Regions from separate parts of the Rhizobium sp. 01N48 genome, predicted to be linked through region 3. Evidence: predicted binding sites of a transcription regulator. Region 3 holds the regulator's gene; each other region holds the start of a gene.

Region 1 (5,572 bases), on a different contig from region 3:
GCCATCGGCGCGGCAGCGCGCGACGCCGCCAAGCTCAAGGCCGAGGCCGACCGCCGCGCGGTTGAAGCCGCTCTGGGCGAAAAATTGAAGGCTGCGGAAGGCCACATCGCCGATATCAAGGCGAAGGCATTCGCGGATGTCGGCACGATCGCCGAGGAAACGGCAAAGGCCGTCGTCGAACAGCTGATCGGTGGCACCGCCACCAAGGCTGAAGTCACGTCCGCCGTCACCGCGGCCAAGAAGGGAGCTTGATCGATGGAATTTGCATTGGACGCAACATTCTTCGCATTCGTCGGTCTCGTCCTGTTCCTGGCGCTGGTCGTCTACCTCAAGGTTCCCGGCATGATGGCGACGTCGCTCGACGACCGCGCCGATCAGATCCGCAACGAGCTGTCGGAAGCCAAGCGGCTGCGTGAAGAGGCCCAGCACCTGCTGGCCGAATATCAGCGCAAGCGCAAGGAAGCCGAAGCGGAAGCTGCCCATATCCTGGCAGCTGCCGAGCGCGAAGCGGAAATGTTCACCGCCGAAGCCAAGAAGAAGACCGAGGAATTCGTCGCCAACCGCACAGCGGTTTCGGAAGCGAAGATCAAGCAGGCCGAAGCCGATGCGATGAAGGCGGTTCGTTCCGCAGCCGTCGACCTCGCCATCGCCGCCGCTGAAACGGTTCTCGTCAAGAAGGCCGATGCCAAGGTTCAGTCCGAACTCTTCGGCAACGCCCTCGGCCAGGTAAAGACCCGCCTCAACTGAGATCGGTCCTGTCGCATTTCAAAGCCCCGGTTCGCCGGGGCTTTTTGCGTTTTGGCGATGTCGTTTGCGGTCGCGCCCGGCAAGTCGACCGAGCCGGCAGCCTACTCGCCGTCGGTGACCAAGAACTGCTTGAGCCGCCCGAAGCTCATACGGTGCAGCGGGCAGGGGCCATGGCTGTCGATGCCGGCGCGGTGGCGCGCGGTGCCGTAGCCGGCATGTGCGGCGAAGCCATAGGCGGGGAAGATCAGGTCTGCGCGGGTCATCATCCGGTCGCGCGTGACCTTGGCGACGATGGAGGCGGCCGCGATCGACACCGAGCGGGCATCGCCCTTGACGACGGCCTCGCCGGGGCACTCAAGCCCGGGGGGCACGTCCAGCCCATCAGTCAGCACATAACTTGCCGGGATGGAGAGGCTGAGGATGGCGCGGCGCATGGCATCCAGGCTCGCCTTGCGGATATCCGTCTCGTCGATACGGCGTGAGCTGGATGAGGCGATCGCGACGGTCGCGGTGGCAAGGATCTGCTCGAAGAGCTCTTCCCGCCGCTGCGCGGAAAGCTGCTTGGAATCATTCAGGCCATCGGGGATGCGCTTTGGGTCGAGAATGACGGCGGCGGCGACCACAGGTCCCGCCAGCGGCCCGCGGCCCGCCTCGTCGGCGCCGGCAACCGGCCAGTGGCCGGCCTCGCGCGCCTTCAGCTCCAGCCGGAAATCCGGAAGCAGCGGGACATCTTCGAAAAGCATGGGAGAATCGGGTGGCGTGCGACGTTTCATGCGGCTGAACTTCGCACGCCAACCCGATTTCCTGCAAGTCCCCGGATCAGGGCGGCGGACCGGGGACTTGAGAACGGAAGGCCAGGGTCAGCCGTCCGTAAGGGAATGTCCGAACATGTCGCGCAAAACTGTGCAGCGGTTTTGCGAAAACGACATGCTACAAAACTAGAGCAGCGACAGCTGCACGCCGCTGCCGTTCGGCGGCACGAACAGGTCGTCGCGCAGCGGCATGCTGCGGCGGGTCATGCCGAGCCGCTTCGTGGCCATCTCGAAGCGCCGGGCGATCTGCCAGGCATAGGGACCGGCGCCCTTCATACGCTTGCTGAAATCGGCGTCGTAATCCTTGCCACCGCGCATCGAGCGCACCAGCGACATGACGTGGCGGTAGCGATCGGGATAGTGCTGCAGCAGCCAGTCACGAAACAGCGGCGACACCTCCAGCGGCAGGCGCAGGATCACATAGCCCGCTTCCGTGGCGCCCGCTGCATGCGCCGCATCGAGAACGCGCTCGATCTCGTGGTCGTTCAGCGCCGGAATGACCGGGGCCATCATCACCGACGTGCGGATGCCGGCGTCGCTCAGCGCTTTCAGCGCATCGAGCCGCTTCGATGGCGTCGATGCGCGCGGCTCCATCGTCCGCGCCAGCTTGCGGTCCAGCGTCGTCACCGACAGAGAGGCGCGCACCAGGTTTTTCTCCGCCATGCGCTGCAGGATATCGAGATCGCGCAGGATGAGCGCAGACTTGGTGACGATCGAGACAGGATGGTTCGCCCGCTCCAGCACCTCGAGTATATCCCGCATGATCCGCCATTCCTTCTCGATCGGCTGATACGGGTCCGTATTGGTGCCGATCGCGATCACACGCGGCTTGTAGCCGGGCTTGGCGAGCTCGCGCTCCAGGAGCTTGGCCGCATCCGGCTTGGCAAACAGCCGCGTTTCGAAATCCAGCCCGGCGGACAGGCCCATATAGGCGTGCGTGGGCCGCGCGAAGCAATAGATGCAGCCGTGCTCGCAGCCGCGATAGGGATTGATCGAACGGTCGAAGGGGATATCCGGCGATTCATTGCGGGTGATTGCCGTGCGCGGCTTCTCGATCTGCACCTCGGTCTTGAATGGCGGCAGCTCTTCCAGCGTCTGCCAGCCATCGTCGAAGCCTTCGCGGCTCTGCGGCTCGAAGCGCCCGCTCGGGTTCAGTCCCGCACCGCGGCCACGCCGGCGGTCGACCTCGATCCTGAGGCCGGAAGAAACGATCATCGCGTCGGCAATATCCGCCGTATTGGCAGGCGCGAATGCGGCCTGCCCTGCAAGGGACTGTTCGTTCATCGGGTTTCTCCGTCGATGGAAGACTCGGCGTCCCCATCCGTTCTGGTGATTAAATTCCTATCGCCGAAATGAGAACAATGCAAGAACAAATTTGGAAAACTGTCGCTGGTAATGTTTTGTGCGTCGCACTATAAATGAGCAATGTTGACTGTCGTATTGGAATGCCGGGATCAGGAACCTGAGCTGGCGCAGACATTATCGGTGTTGGTTGCTGGTGCCGTGGAAGGGCTGGTGAGCGACGTGGTGGTGCTCGACCACGGCTCGCGCGATGGCTCGTCCAAGGTCGCGGACGCCGCCGGCTGCCGCTTCCATCAGCATTGGGATATCAAGGACATACTGCGTTCGGCGCGCGGCGAATGGCTGTTGTTCGTCGAGCCCGGTGCCCGCCCGCAGAGCGGCTGGATCGACGAGATCGCCGAATATGTGGCGCTGAACAAGCTGCCCGCTCGCTTCACTGCCTCGCGCGGTTATCGCAGGCCCTTCTATCAGCGCCTGCGCCGTCTGGCGCCGCTCGAGCTTGGGCTGTTGCTGCCGAAAAAACATGCGCTGGCGACGGCGCGCAGCGGCATGCAGCTGGCGGAATTCGTCAAGGGGCAGAAGCTGCGCAAGCTGTCGGCGGAGCTTATCCCGTCCTGGGTGGCGCGTTCGGCGCGGAGCTAGTCTTTTAAGCGCCGCGCTTCAGGTGCTCGTCGAGCCGGGGCATGATTTCCACGAAGTTGCACGGCATGTGGCGATAATCGAACTGCGCCTTCAAGATGCCGTCCCACGCGTCCTTGCAGGCGCCGGGCGACCCCGGCAGCACGAAGACGAAGGTGGTGCCGATCAGCCCCGCCGTCGCGCGCGACTGCACGGTGGAGGTGCCGATCTTGTCCTGCGAGATCCGGTGGAAGACGGCCGAAAAGCCATCCATGCGCTTGTCGAACAGTGGCTCCAGCGCCTCGGGCGTCACGTCGCGACCGGTAAAGCCGGTTCCGCCGGTGGTGATGATCACGTCGATATCCGATTGCGCCGTCCAGGCCTGCACCTGCGTGGCGATCGCCTGTCTGTCGTCGGGCGCGATGGCGCGCGCGATCAGCCGGTGTCCGGCCTCCGAGATGCGTGCCGCCAGCGTATCGCCGGAGCGGTCGTCGGCGGTGGTGCGCGTGTCTGAAACCGTTAGCACGGCAAATCCCACCGGAATGAACGGACGCGTGTCGTCAACGCCTGTCATCATCGTCTCCCGCCAATGTTTCGGTTGCCTCGAAATACCAGTCCGGCCGCTTGCCGTGAAGCGCACGCGCCGCAGCCTTCGCCTCGTCCATATTGGCGAATATGCCGAAGCATGTCGCGCCAGAGCCCGACATTCGCACGAAGAGCGCGCCCTGATCGGAGAGCATATCGGAAATCTCGGCGATCTCAGGCAGCAGCGCGCGCGCCGCCGGTTCGAGATCGTTGCGCATGGTGCGTATGGCGTCGAGCCAGGAAAGGCCGGGTGCTACCGCAAGCGTGCCGTTCGTCTTGGTCGCCAGTCGGCGGAACACCTCGGGCGTCGAAACACCTTTCAGCGGATTGGCGAGCACCATGGGAAAGGCAGGCAAGTCGCGCACCGTCTCGATACGCTCGCCGATCCCGCGCGCAATCAGCGGACGGCTCGCCAGACACATCGGCACATCGGCGCCGAGCTTGATGGCGATGGCGTCGATGGTCGCCGCGGGTAGGGGAGTGCCCCAGAGCCGCATCAGCCCACGCAGCGCCGCTGCCGCATCCGCCGAGCCGCCGCCGATGCCTGAGGCAATCGGCAAATCCTTACGCAGATGGATGCTGACCGGCGGTGCCACGACACCCGCCTCAAGCACGGCCGTGCGCAACGCGTCGCGCGCCTTCAGCACCAGATTGGTACCGCCATCGCCAGCAAGCGCGTCGCCGAAGCGGCCAGAGATGTGAAATTCGTCGGCATCAGCCGGCGCGAAGTCCAGCCGGTCGCCCGCGCGCGTGAACGTCACCAGCATTTCGAGCAGATGATAGCCGTCGTCTCTCTGGCCCGTCACATGCAGGGCCAGATTGATCTTGGCAAAGGCATCCTCGCTGATCGCAACGCCGTCGGCGAAGCCGAAGCCGGTGTCAGCCATGGATGATCAGGTCTTCTTGTCGGCCGGCTTCGGGTCGACAGGGGCCGGATCCGGCATCTTCTTGTCGACGGTCTTGGCATCGTCGGTCACCGCAGGCAGGCCGTTGGCGATCTTGTCCTTGATCTTCGGGATCTCGGCGGCCTCTGGTTCCGAGCCCAGCGCCCGGTTCCACTGGTAGACGGCCTCGAGCTTGCGCCCGACGCGCCAGTAGGCATCGCCCAGGTGGTCGTTGATCGTCGCGTCGCCGGCCTTGATCTGTGCGGCGCGCTCCAGCTCCTCGGTGGCGTCGTCGAACTTGCCGAGGCGGAAATAGGCCCAGCCGAGCGAATCGATGATGTAGCCATCGTCGGGGCGCAGATCGACGGCCTTCTTGATCATCTCAAGACCCTCGTCGAGGTTCTTGTTCATGTCGATCCAGGAATAGCCGAGATAGTTCAAGACCTGCGGCTGGTTGGGGTTCAATTCCAGAGCCTTGCGGAAGCTCGGCTCGGCCTTGTCCCACTGCTTCAGCCGCTCATAGGCGATGCCGCGCTGGAAGAAGACAGTCCAGGTGTTCTTGCCCGGCAGCGGCCCGATCACATCGACAGCCTTGTCGTAGTTCTCAGCCATCGCCTTGTAGTC
Region 2 (5,572 bases), on a different contig from region 3:
TGCTTGTCGGCCACGCCTTCCATGACGTTTTCGAAGGCGTTCTTGGCCGGATCGAGATGCGGTTCCTGCTCGAGATAGCCGACGGTCGCACCTTCGGCGAGCCAGGCTTCCCCTGTGAATTCCTTGTCCTGGCCGGCGATGATGCGCAGCACGGTCGACTTACCGGCACCGTTCGGGCCGAGGATACCGATCTTGGCATCCGGGTAGAACGACAGGTTGACGTTTTCGAGGATCTTCTTGGCGCCGTAGGACTTGTTCAGTCCCGACATGTGGTAGATGAACTGACGTGCCATCGGTAATTCTGCTCCGGGGGAAATTGGTTTGCCGCTATGTAGGCGAATTGGCGCCCGGGGGCAACGCGCCAGCGGCAGAATCCACCCGCTTTGTCGCGGATCACCCGCAGTTTGAGGCGGAAAATCAGCCCGCTCTACCGCAATGCGGCGTGGTCGATCCGGAAAAGCTGGAAATCACTGCGCGTGGGCGGATTGACCCGCTCCAGCCCCGGCCAACCATCCCCACGCGCCAACGCGGCATAAAGCGGCGCCTGCTTCGGATCGGCTTCGAGGGGGAAGCGGCACACGGCGACATAGTCGAAAGGCGCCAGCGCTGCCCGGCGCAGTTGCGTATCCGAGGTCATGAACGCCTCGAACATCCGCTTCATGCCGGGCGATGCGCGATGAAACGGCATGGCGCCGACCGAGAATCCCGTCGGCGCCGCCATGATGAGCGGCAGCGCGATCCCCTGCGGCACGGCCACGCGTCCGGGTGGGACGGCGTCAAGCACGGAGAAGTCCTGCCCCGCGCATTCGCTCGCCGTCATGTAGTCGACCTCGTCGAATGTGTGCACGGACGACCGGAGCAGTACGAGGGACAAGCAAAGCGCTGCGGCAATAGCGGCAGCGGCGACCCCGGAAAGCCGGTAAGCCCTGTCGAAAGCCGGTAATTTCATCGTCATCGTCGCGATGACAGCAGGCAGGAAGACCGGCATCAGCGCGATGGGAAAGCGAATGTTGCGCGTCACGAAGACGGTCAGGATCAGCGCGCCCAGCGCCATGAGATAGGCAATGGCCGGTCCGAACGACCGCTCCTGCATTCTGAAGCGGACAACCGGCGCGACAAAGGCGGCAATGGCGGCCGTCAATGCAAGGAGCACCAACAGATCACGTCGGTCGTTTTCATAGAAATAGAGGATGCTCTTCTCTTGCCAGATCCGGTCGAACCACAGCTCGCGCGAGAGCGGATCGATGATGCCGTATGGTCCTGACATGCAGGATGGAAAGAAGACGGCGGCGGCGATCAGCAGAGCGCCAGCCGGAATTGCCAGCGCCAGCAGCCGCTGAAGCGGACCGGAGCGATCACGCTGGATCGCTGCGCATGCACCAAGAATGGCGGCAAATCCACATAGCAGAAAGATATAGGGAGCCGAGAAGGCATCGCATTGCGTCGAAACCGCACCAGCGGGGCCGATGAACGCCATGGCGGAGGCAAGCGTCACGCTCGCCATCGAAACGGATGAAGCAACGAGGACGGTGCGAACCCCGGCGACGTTGCAAATGTAGCAGAGAACGAGCCCGCCATAGGCGATGACGACGAACGGCAAGCATTCCAGGCCGATCACCGTCGAGATCGCCGCACCCGCACCGATCATCAGCCCGCCTGCCCGGTCCCATCGCACAAGCCCCGCGACGATCATCAGGAGGGCAACGATCTGCACGTTATGGTGATCGATGCGACCGGGCGAAAACTCGGCCACGCCTATGCTCATCAGCACAGTTGCGATCATGAGCGACAGCGTGAGCGCTGTCTCACTCAGCACGAACCCCGCAAGCAGGCGGCGTGCGGTCGCCGCAACCAGCAGACAGCAGATCGACAGCATCATTGGCGGCCAGACCTGAAAGGCAACGGAAAGCCCCTGCGCGGTCGACATGAAGGGCTGTAGCAACCAGGCAATTGCCACGTAAGGAAGATCGACCAGCCGCGACCATGGCGAGACATAGGTTGCCGGCATCGAGATGAAGGGCAGCGAAAGATCGAACCAATGCCCCTGCGGGGACATCAGGTGACGGATCTGAAGCTCACGCAACTGATCGTCGATATCGCCAACAAACAATATGCCATCGGCGACATCGAACAACACCATCGCCAAGGCGGTCGCATAGACGACCAGAAACATTCGCCACAGTCGCATCTCACTTGCGGCGGCCTGATCGCTTTCAGATGCAACTATGTCGGACATCGGTCGTCACTCGAGCTGTTGGTCACCGCCAACCCGAGACGATAGACGTCAAAAATTGAGATTATCCTACGACCTCAAAATCCCGCCGCGTCGACAATCCCCTCGTTGCAGCCGAACGAGGTCCGGCCCGCTCCCTGGATGAGATCGCCGAGATCCTTGCCCTTCCCGTCCGTCGCATTGCCGGAGAGACCGATCGTCAATTCGCTGATGACGCGGCTGTTGCCGGCGCGGCGGCAGCTCATCTTTACCCGGTCGCCGGCGCCGGGGCCGAAGCTCTTGTCGAAAGCCGCCTTGATCGCGTCTCCAGTCAGTGACTTGCCGATATTGGCGGCGAACAGTTCCTGGACGGCGGATCCGTTCAGGTCTTCGATCAGCCGCACGGCATCGGCGAAGTAGGCGTCGGCGCTCATGCCGGTGCAGGTGCCGTGCTTGATCCATTCATGCCGCTCGAGTGCCGATTGCGTGCCGGGCATCACCTTGTCGAGCGATGCCTTCGTCTCGGCCGAGAGTTTTACCTCCGGCAGATCCCTCCAGTCGCCACCCTTGTCGGCGGAGCGATCAGCGTCGGAAACACCGCAATAATCCTTGCGCATCGGCCAGAGTCCGTGCAGCGAGAAGTTCTTGGCGTCGTAGCGGTCGCTGCCTTGGCTGGCGCATTCAGCCTTTCGCTGGTTGGTCTGGCAGAAGGCCGGCTGCCAGCAGGCCGCGAGAATGAAGCGCGTGCGCCCGCCGCCCTCTTGCGCCGAAGCCGGGACTGCCATGATCGACAACAGGAACAACACGATGACGCGAAAACCGAGATTGCCCATACCCATCCCCACGAAAGAACAATTCATGAACATCAAAGCACGCGGCGCATCAGCAGGCAAGCGGCAAAACGAGGCAAGCGAAAATCTCCGGCACAACCTATCCCGCCTGTTGCATTTGGCGGATGTTCTGGTCTTCTCCCGCCACGGAGGAAATCATGTTTGCAGATACCCGGCGCCTCGACCATGCGGGCGCGTCCCTCGCCTATCACTATCAGCAGCCCGAAGGCACTGAGCGCGGCATTCTCTTGATCAGCCATGGACTGGCCGAGCACTCGAAACGCTACCAGCGCTTCGCGGAGATGATGGCCGCGCGCGGCTACCATGTCTACGCCCACGACCATCGCGGCCATGGTGAGACCACTGCGCCGAACGCCCCGATCGGTCGCTTCGCAAGGCGCGATGGCGCGATCCTTGTCATCGACGATATCGAGGCGATGCGCGACGAGGCGGCGACCGAGCATCCAGGCCTGCCGATCATCCTCTTCGGCCACTCCATGGGCGGGCTGATCGCCCTCAACGCGGCCGTCACCTACCCGCGAAAATTCGACGCCGTCGCCGTCTGGAACTCGAACTTCAATCCGGGCTTGGCCGGCCGCGCGGCGCAGGCGATCCTTTTGATCGAGCGCGCGCTGAAAGGCTCCGACGTCCCGAGCGACCTGCTGCCGAAGCTCACCTTCGGCACCTGGGCGAAATCGGTCGCCAACCGCCGCACGGATTTCGACTGGTTGTCGCGCGACCCCGCTGAAGTCGACAAGTATGTGGCCGATCCGCTCTGCGGCTTCGGCGCTTCCGTCTCGCTCTGGCTCGACCTCTTCGAGCTCACCTTCCGCGCGCCGCAGAAAGAACATCTCGCCCGCCTACCGACCGAAACGCCGATCCATCTGGTCGGCGGCGGCCAGGATCCGGCGACGGAGAATGGAAAAGCCATCCTCTGGCTGTCAAACCATTTGAAAACGCATGGCTTCTCCCGTATTAGCACTGAGATATATCAGGACATGCGCCACGAGACCTTGAACGAGATCGGCGCCGACGCCGCCATATCGGCATTCGCCGATTGGTGCGATCAGGCAACCGCGCGTCCCGTCAACGGCTGATCCCGCTCCCCTACCCCAAAATCAGAGAATTCCGTCATGAGCAGCAACGCGGCACCCGGCACCAGCAACACCCCATCGGAAGTGATGATGGGGCTGATCCTGATGTTCATCTCGGTGCTGCTGTCGCCCATCATCGACATCTTCTCCAAGCTTGCTATCAGCACGGTCCCCTCAGCCCAGATCACCGCGGCGCGCTTCGGCGTGCAGGCGCTCTGCATGCTGCCCATCGTGCTCTGGCGTCACAACCTCACCGAGATCACCTGGAAGCAGAGCTTCTTCCACGCCATCCGCGGTGCCATCATCACCGTCTCGATGATCTCCTTCGTAACCACGCTGAAATACATGGCGGTTGCCGATGCCATCGCCATCTTCTTCGTCGAGCCGATCATCCTGACGATCCTGAGCAGCATCTTCCTCAAGGAAAAGATCGGCTGGCGCCGCTATACGGCCTGCGGCGTCGGCTTCTTCGGAGCAATCCTCATCATTCAGCCGAGCTTCCAGGAAGTCGGCTATGTCGCACTTCTGCCGGTCGTCAGCGCGGTCTGCATCGCCATCTCCGCGATGATGAACCGGGCGCTGGCGCAGCGCGAGGATCCCTGGGCCATGCAGTTCCACATGGGCCTCTGGGGCCTGCTCATCTGCGCCATCCTGCTCTATCTCGGCCAGGGCAGCGGCTCCGACTTGCTCGATCCCGTGATCCCCGACACGCGCGCCTGGCTCTATCTGCTGGGCGTCGGCGTCTCCGCCGCGATCGCCGGCATCTTCGGCGTCTATGCCTACCGCTCGGCGCCCGCCTCGACGCTCGCCCCGCTGCAATATTTCGAGATCGTCTCCGCCACGGCCTTCGCTTGGCTGGTCTTCGGCGATTTCCCGGATGCGCTGAAATGGCTCGGCATATTCATCATCATGGGCTCCGGCTTCTACATCATCTGGCGCGAGCGGCGCTTTGCATCCAAGCCCGTATCCGATACATCTGAGGAGACGCGGGCACCCTGATCTGATCGTGGGAGGAACATGACGCAGACCCAGCCAAACAAAGCGCCGCTCACAGGCGTTCGTGTCATCGAGCTCGCGCGGGTGCTCGCCGGCCCCTGGGCCGGCCAGATGCTGGCCGATCTCGGCGCCGACGTGATCAAGGTCGAAAACCCCGATGGCGGCGACGATACGAGGCACTGGGGTCCCCCCTTCGTCGAAGGTGCCGATGGCGAGAACCTCTCGGCCGCCTATTACCACGCCGCCAACCGCGGCAAGCGCTCGATAACGGCCGATCTGCGTAGCGAAGAGGGCCAGGTGCTGGTTCGCCGGCTCGTCGCCACGGCCGATGTCGTCATCGAAAACTTCAAGCTCGGCGGCCTCGTCAAATACGGGTTGGATTACGAAAGCCTGCGCCAGATCAATCCCAAGCTCGTCTATTGCTCGATCACCGGCTTCGG
Region 3 (5,572 bases):
AGTCGCACAAGTCGCCAAATCCACCGTCAGGCAGCCGTCGCAGCACAAGCGTTCAGCACCGAATTCGACCACGGCCGCCTTTTCCTGGCGTCGCCCGTCTTCCTCGGGGCGGGCGCCATCGCCTGGTTCCGGCTCGCCGTGGATATCCCGCCCTTGCGGCTCCTTGCCTGGGCTATCCTCTTCGGTTTCGTCTTCGTCTTGGCGGGCTCCGCGCGCGTCGCGACACGCCGTGTGGCGATCTCAGGCCTGCTTGTCGTCCTCGGCATGTTCGCGGCGCAGCTCGAGACCTGGCGGGCTGATACCGTCGTTCTCGATACAGCGGTGACGACGACAGTGACCGGCCGCGTGGAACGGCGCGAGGGCGATGATAATGGGCGCTGGCGCTATATCGTCAGGGTAACGCGCACAGACGAGCCCACGCTCAAGCGTCCGCCGCAGCAGGTCTCGCTCGTCGCGCGTGCAGGAGAGCCCGTCGCGGTCGGCGGATGGTTGACCGGCCGTGTGCGCCTGACGCCGCCGGCAGGACCGGCACTGCCCGAACTCAACGATTTCGCCTTCTCTGCCTATTTCGACGGCATCGGCGCCAACGGCTTCTTCTACGGCATCCCGCAGCCCGTCCCATCGCGGACGGATATCGCCGATCTCTCTGCCGTCGATCGCGCCATGGAATGGCTCTAAGGCCTGCGCAGCAGCATTGGCGACCGCATCCGCAGCATCCTGCCTGGCGATACCGGCGCCTTCGCAGCTTCGCTGGTCACCGACGAGAGACGTGCCATCTCCAACGAGACGACGGAGGCGCTGCGCCAATCCGGCCTCGCGCATATCGTGGCGATCTCGGGCCTCAACATGGCTCTGTCGGCCGGCATCTGTTTTGTCGGGCTGCGCCTGTTCTTCGGCCTCTTCCCCGGGTTTGCGCAGGCCTATCCGACCAAGAAGCTCGCCGCCGGCAGCGCGCTTCTGGCGCTGACGGCCTATTACATGATCTCGGGCTTTGCCGTCTCCGCCGAGCGCGCCTTCATCATGATGGCGATCATGCTGGTCGCGGTGCTGTTCGATCGCCCCTCGATTAGCCTGCGCAACATCGCGCTCTCGGCGCTGCTGATCATCCTGATGTCCCCTTCGGAGGTGCTGGGCCCCAGCTTCCAGATGTCCTACGCGGCGACGCTCGCGCTGGTCGCGGGCTTTGCCGTTTGGACCAGGAGGCGCCACCGCGAGAGCGTTTTTCTTACGCATCCCACCATAAAGCCGGTCATGGCCACGTTCCGCTTCTTCGGCGGCATCGCGCTGACCTCGATGATCGGCGGCTTCTCGACAGCGCTGTTCTCGATCGAACATTTTCACCGGCTGAGCGGCTACGGACTACCGGCCAACCTGCTCGCCATGCCGGTCATCTCCTTCATCGTCATGCCCTTCGGAATGCTTGCGATGTTGGCGACGCCCTTTGGCCTGGATGCGCCGCTGTGGAAGGTCGCCGGCTTCGGGCTGGATCTGGTGATCGACATCGCCAAGATGGTGTCCGGTTGGGGCGGCAGTGTCGACATCGGGCGGATACCCGAATGGTATTTCGCGATCGCCGTGCTCGGCTTTCTCATATGGGGGCTGATGCGCACACGCCTGCGATGGATCGGCGCTGCGGTTGCCACGATCGCAACCCTCGTCGTCATCCTGCTCCCGGCAGCACCTGCGCCCGAACTCGTCGTCTCCGAGGACGGAAGCCTCGTGGCAGCAGTCACAGGCGACAGCCTCGCCAGCAACCGCGAACGGCCGCCCGACTTCATCTTCGGCCAATGGCAACGCGCGCTCGCCATCGAAGACCACAAGCCGCCCGACATCCTCGACGGCGAGGCCTTGCCCATTCCGAGAAGGGGCGAGCCAAGGCCAAGACTGACATTGAAACAACAACGCGAAGCCCGCGCTATGATGCGCGCTGCAGCGGCTTCGACGAACGACAGTGCCTTCCGGTGCCTGAAGACCGCGTGGTGCATAACAGCGCTCGACAGCGGCTACATCATCGCGACGCTCGAAAACGCCGCCTATCTCGGTCCCGCCTGCGACGTGGCCGATATCGTCATCACGCCGGTGCGCCTCCGCCAGGCGACGTGCCGCTCCGGCGCCATGTTATTGACCGGCGAAACTCTCAGGCGATCGGGCGCCGTCGAAATCCGTATCGACGATCAGGGCACTCCCGTCGTCAAGACCGCTTATGCACGCCTCGCTCGCCCCTGGATGCGCCATCGCGCCTATGACTGGCGCAACGACAACTTCAGCGACGACCTGTCACCAACTGGTGACGTCACCACTCAGTGATATCGGCGAATGAGCCCGACGAGCTTGCCCTGAACCTTGACGCGGTCAGGCCCGAAAATGCGCGTTTCGTAAGCCGGGTTGGCGGCCTCAAGCGCGATCGACGCGCCCTTGCGGCGGAAGCGCTTCAGCGTTGCCTCTTCGTCATCGACAAGCGCCACGACGATATCGCCGGGGTTGGCCGTGTTGCCGTTGCGGATGATGACGGTGTCGCCGTCGAAAATGCCGGCTTCGATCATCGAGTCGCCCTTGACCTCGAGCGCGTAATGCTCGCCGGAGCCGAGCATGTCGGCGGGGACGGTGATGTCGTGGGTGTTGTTCTGGATCGCCGAGATCGGCACACCGGCGGCGATGCGGCCCATGACGGGAACGGAAGCCGAGTTGCCGTTGTCGGCGCTCGGCGCGGCCTTCGGGGCAGGGGCTGCGGCCACCGGCTGCGGCTTTCCGAGGCTGCCTTCGATGACGCTCGGCGAGAAGCCACGTCGTGGCTGCAGGCTCGGATTATAGGCTTCCGGCAGCTTGATGACCTCGAGCGCGCGCGCCCGGTTCGGCAGCCGGCGAATGAAGCCGCGCTCTTCCAGAGCGGTGATCAGGCGGTGAATGCCGGATTTTGATGCGAGATCGAGTGCATCCTTCATTTCGTCGAAGGAAGGCGGAACGCCCGACTCTTTCATCCGCTCATGAATGAACAGAAGCAGTTCTTGTTGCTTGCGTGTCAGCATCGAAATGAACCCCAGAGTCGTGAAACAAAGCCAGAACGGACACTATATGTTCCATATGTGTTCCGCAAGTGCCTAAATTTTCGTAAAACTTGGCTCGGAATCGTCGCGATTTTACACTTCATTCGATTTAACCGCGCTCGCCTCTTGCATTGTGGCGAAAGCCAGCGCACATCTCTGCCGATTTCGGGAGGATTTGCCGATGAGTGACCCCCATCCCCTGGACCACGTGGTGCTGCCGGTCGTCAATATCGAGATGGCGCGCGACCGCCTGGGCAAACTCGGCTTCACCTTCGCCGCCGATGCGCGGCACCCGTTTGGCACCGAAAACGCCTGCGTCTTCTTCGCCGACAAAACCTATCTCGAACCGCTCGGCATCGCCAGTCTGGAGACCTACGAGGAGGCCATCGGCGACGGCAACGTCTTCACCGCCCGCGACCGCGCCTTTCGCTTCCGCTGCGGCGACGACGGCCTGTCGGCGATCGTCTTCGGCACGCCGGATGCCGACGGCGATCACGCCCGCTACCTCGCCGATGGCATGAGTGGCGGCGAGATGCTGGAGTTCGCCCGGCAGATGAAGATGCCGGACGGTTCCGAGGCGACCGCGGCGTTCCGCCTGGCTTTCGCGGCAGATCTGCGAGCGCCCGATTTCTTCCTCTTCGCCTGCCAGCGCGTCAACCCACTGCCCAGCGACCGCAAGGCGTTGGAAACGCATAAGAATGGCGTCTTGGGCATCCTGTCGATCGTGCTCTCTTCCTCCGATCCCAAAGCGTTCGCACCGCTGTTGCAGCTGGCCTCGGATGCGCAGGCGACCCGCGAGGAGGCCTTCGGTGTCAGCCTCGATGCCGGCAACGCCCGTATCAATATCCTGTCGCCGGATGGCTTGAACGCTTACTACGATCCCTCCGAGCCCAAGGCCGATCGCGGTCTGCGCGGCGCGGCGATTGTCTTTTCCGTTGCCGATCTCGCCGTGACAGAGGCGCATTTGGCTGCTAACGGGATCACCTATACACGCAAGAACAATCGAATTCTGGTGAAGGCAGCGCCCGGCCAGGGCGCGCTCTTCGCCTTCGAGGAGAAACGATGACTGAAACCAATTCCGAAGTGGCCRTCGGCGAAGGCACCGGCCGTGTGGTGTTTTCCAACACCGGCAAGCTGTCGCTGATCGCCGGCCCGTGCCAGATGGAAAGCCGCGACCATGCCTTCATGATCGCCGGCACGCTGAAGGAGCTTTGCGACAAGCTCGGCATCGGCCTTGTCTACAAGTCCTCCTTCGACAAGGCCAACCGCACGTCGCTGTCTGCCCAGCGCGGCATCGGGCTTGAAACGGCGCTCGAAGTGTTCGCCGATCTGAAGAAGGAATACGGCTTCCCCGTTCTCACCGACATCCACACCGAAGAGCAGTGCGCTGAAGTCGCCACTGTCGTCGATGTGCTGCAGATCCCGGCCTTCCTTAGCCGGCAGACGGACCTGCTGGTCGCCGCCGCAAAGACCGGCCGCGCCATCAACGTCAAGAAGGGCCAGTTCCTGGCGCCCTGGGACATGAAGAACGTGCTTGCCAAGCTGAATGCCAGCGGCAACCCGAACATCATGCTGTGCGAACGCGGCGCTTCCTTCGGCTACAACACGCTGGTCTCCGACATGCGCTCGCTGCCGATCATGGAAGCCATGGGTGCGCCTGTTGTCTTCGACGCGACCCATTCGGTGCAGCAGCCGGGCGGGCAGGGTGGGTCGAGTGGCGGCCAGCGCGAATTCGTGGAAACGCTGGCGCGTGCGGCTGTCGCCGTCGGTGTCGCCGGTGTGTTCGTCGAGACGCACGAAGATCCCGACAATGCGCCGTCGGATGGCCCGAACATGGTCTATCTCAAGGACATGCCGCGCTTGCTTGAGAAGCTGCTGGCCTTTGACGCCATCGCCAAGGGCTGACGTTCAAACGACTGACACGTTCGTGTATTAGGCCACCGAAGAACAATGTGGAGGAGCATGCGCAAAAGGGTCCCAAACTGCCCCAAACCGGCATTGTAATTTGCGCATCTTCGATTAAAGACGAATTTCAAACGATTTATCCACCCTCAAGCAGAGAAGAGCCGATGACCGCTATTACCGACATTATCGCCCGCGAGATTCTCGACAGCCGTGGTAATCCCACCGTCGAAGTCGATGTCTATCTCGAAGATGGCAGCATGGGCCGCGCCGCCGTTCCGTCGGGCGCGTCGACCGGCGCGCACGAAGCCGTCGAACTCCGCGATGGTGGCAAGCGTTATCTCGGCAAGGGTGTCGAAAAGGCCGTCGAAGCCGCCAACACGGAAATCTTCGACGCCATCGGCGGCATCGACGCTGAAAACCAGATCCAGATCGACAACATCATGATCGAGCTGGACGGCACGCCGAACAAGTCGCGCCTCGGCGCCAACGCCATCCTCGGCGTTTCGCTCGCCGTTGCCAAGGCTGCCGCCGAAGCTGCCGGCCTGCCGCTCTACCGCTACGTTGGTGGCGCTTCCGCGCACCTGCTGCCGGTTCCGATGATGAACATCATCAACGGCGGCGCG

The links. Region 3 encodes LexA, which represses DNA repair genes until DNA is damaged. Its sites were predicted from a motif close to TGTTCNNNNTGTGTTCNG; they were not measured.
Region 1: a site for LexA is predicted at 2,925-2,942, ahead of AC1DOG_RS06630 (glycosyl transferase). Genes of this name have one in related genera too.
Region 2: a site for LexA is predicted at 3,060-3,077, ahead of AC1DOG_RS01765 (ribonuclease T2 family protein). Genes of this name have one in related genera too.

Annotation. Positions count from the first base shown of each region.
Region 1 covers NZ_JBFTQT010000003.1:58,166-63,737, reverse strand. Annotated here, with positions in the region: gene AC1DOG_RS06650 (F0F1 ATP synthase subunit B) at 1-252, shown strand, start outside; gene AC1DOG_RS06645 (F0F1 ATP synthase subunit B) at 256-747, shown strand; gene AC1DOG_RS06640 (ribonuclease HII) at 849-1,520, opposite strand; gene AC1DOG_RS06635 (PA0069 family radical SAM protein) at 1,686-2,843, opposite strand; gene AC1DOG_RS06630 (glycosyl transferase) at 2,985-3,503, shown strand; gene moaB (molybdenum cofactor biosynthesis protein B) at 3,508-4,053, opposite strand; gene AC1DOG_RS06620 (4-(cytidine 5'-diphospho)-2-C-methyl-D-erythritol kinase) at 4,040-4,951, opposite strand; gene AC1DOG_RS06615 (tetratricopeptide repeat protein) at 4,958-5,572, opposite strand, start outside.
Region 2 covers NZ_JBFTQT010000001.1:355,760-361,331, reverse strand. Annotated here, with positions in the region: gene ettA (energy-dependent translational throttle protein EttA) at 1-293, opposite strand, end outside; gene AC1DOG_RS01770 (hypothetical protein) at 428-2,236, opposite strand; gene AC1DOG_RS01765 (ribonuclease T2 family protein) at 2,311-3,045, opposite strand; gene AC1DOG_RS01760 (lysophospholipase) at 3,201-4,139, shown strand; gene AC1DOG_RS01755 (DMT family transporter) at 4,176-5,135, shown strand; gene caiB (succinate--glutarate CoA-transferase) at 5,154-5,572, shown strand, end outside.
Region 3 covers NZ_JBFTQT010000007.1:143,120-148,691, forward strand. Annotated here, with positions in the region: partial or broken gene AC1DOG_RS15355 (ComEC/Rec2 family competence protein) at 1-2,307, shown strand, start outside; gene lexA (transcriptional repressor LexA) at 2,301-3,026, opposite strand; gene AC1DOG_RS15365 (VOC family protein) at 3,226-4,110, shown strand; gene kdsA (3-deoxy-8-phosphooctulonate synthase) at 4,107-4,949, shown strand; gene eno (phosphopyruvate hydratase) at 5,114-5,572, shown strand, end outside.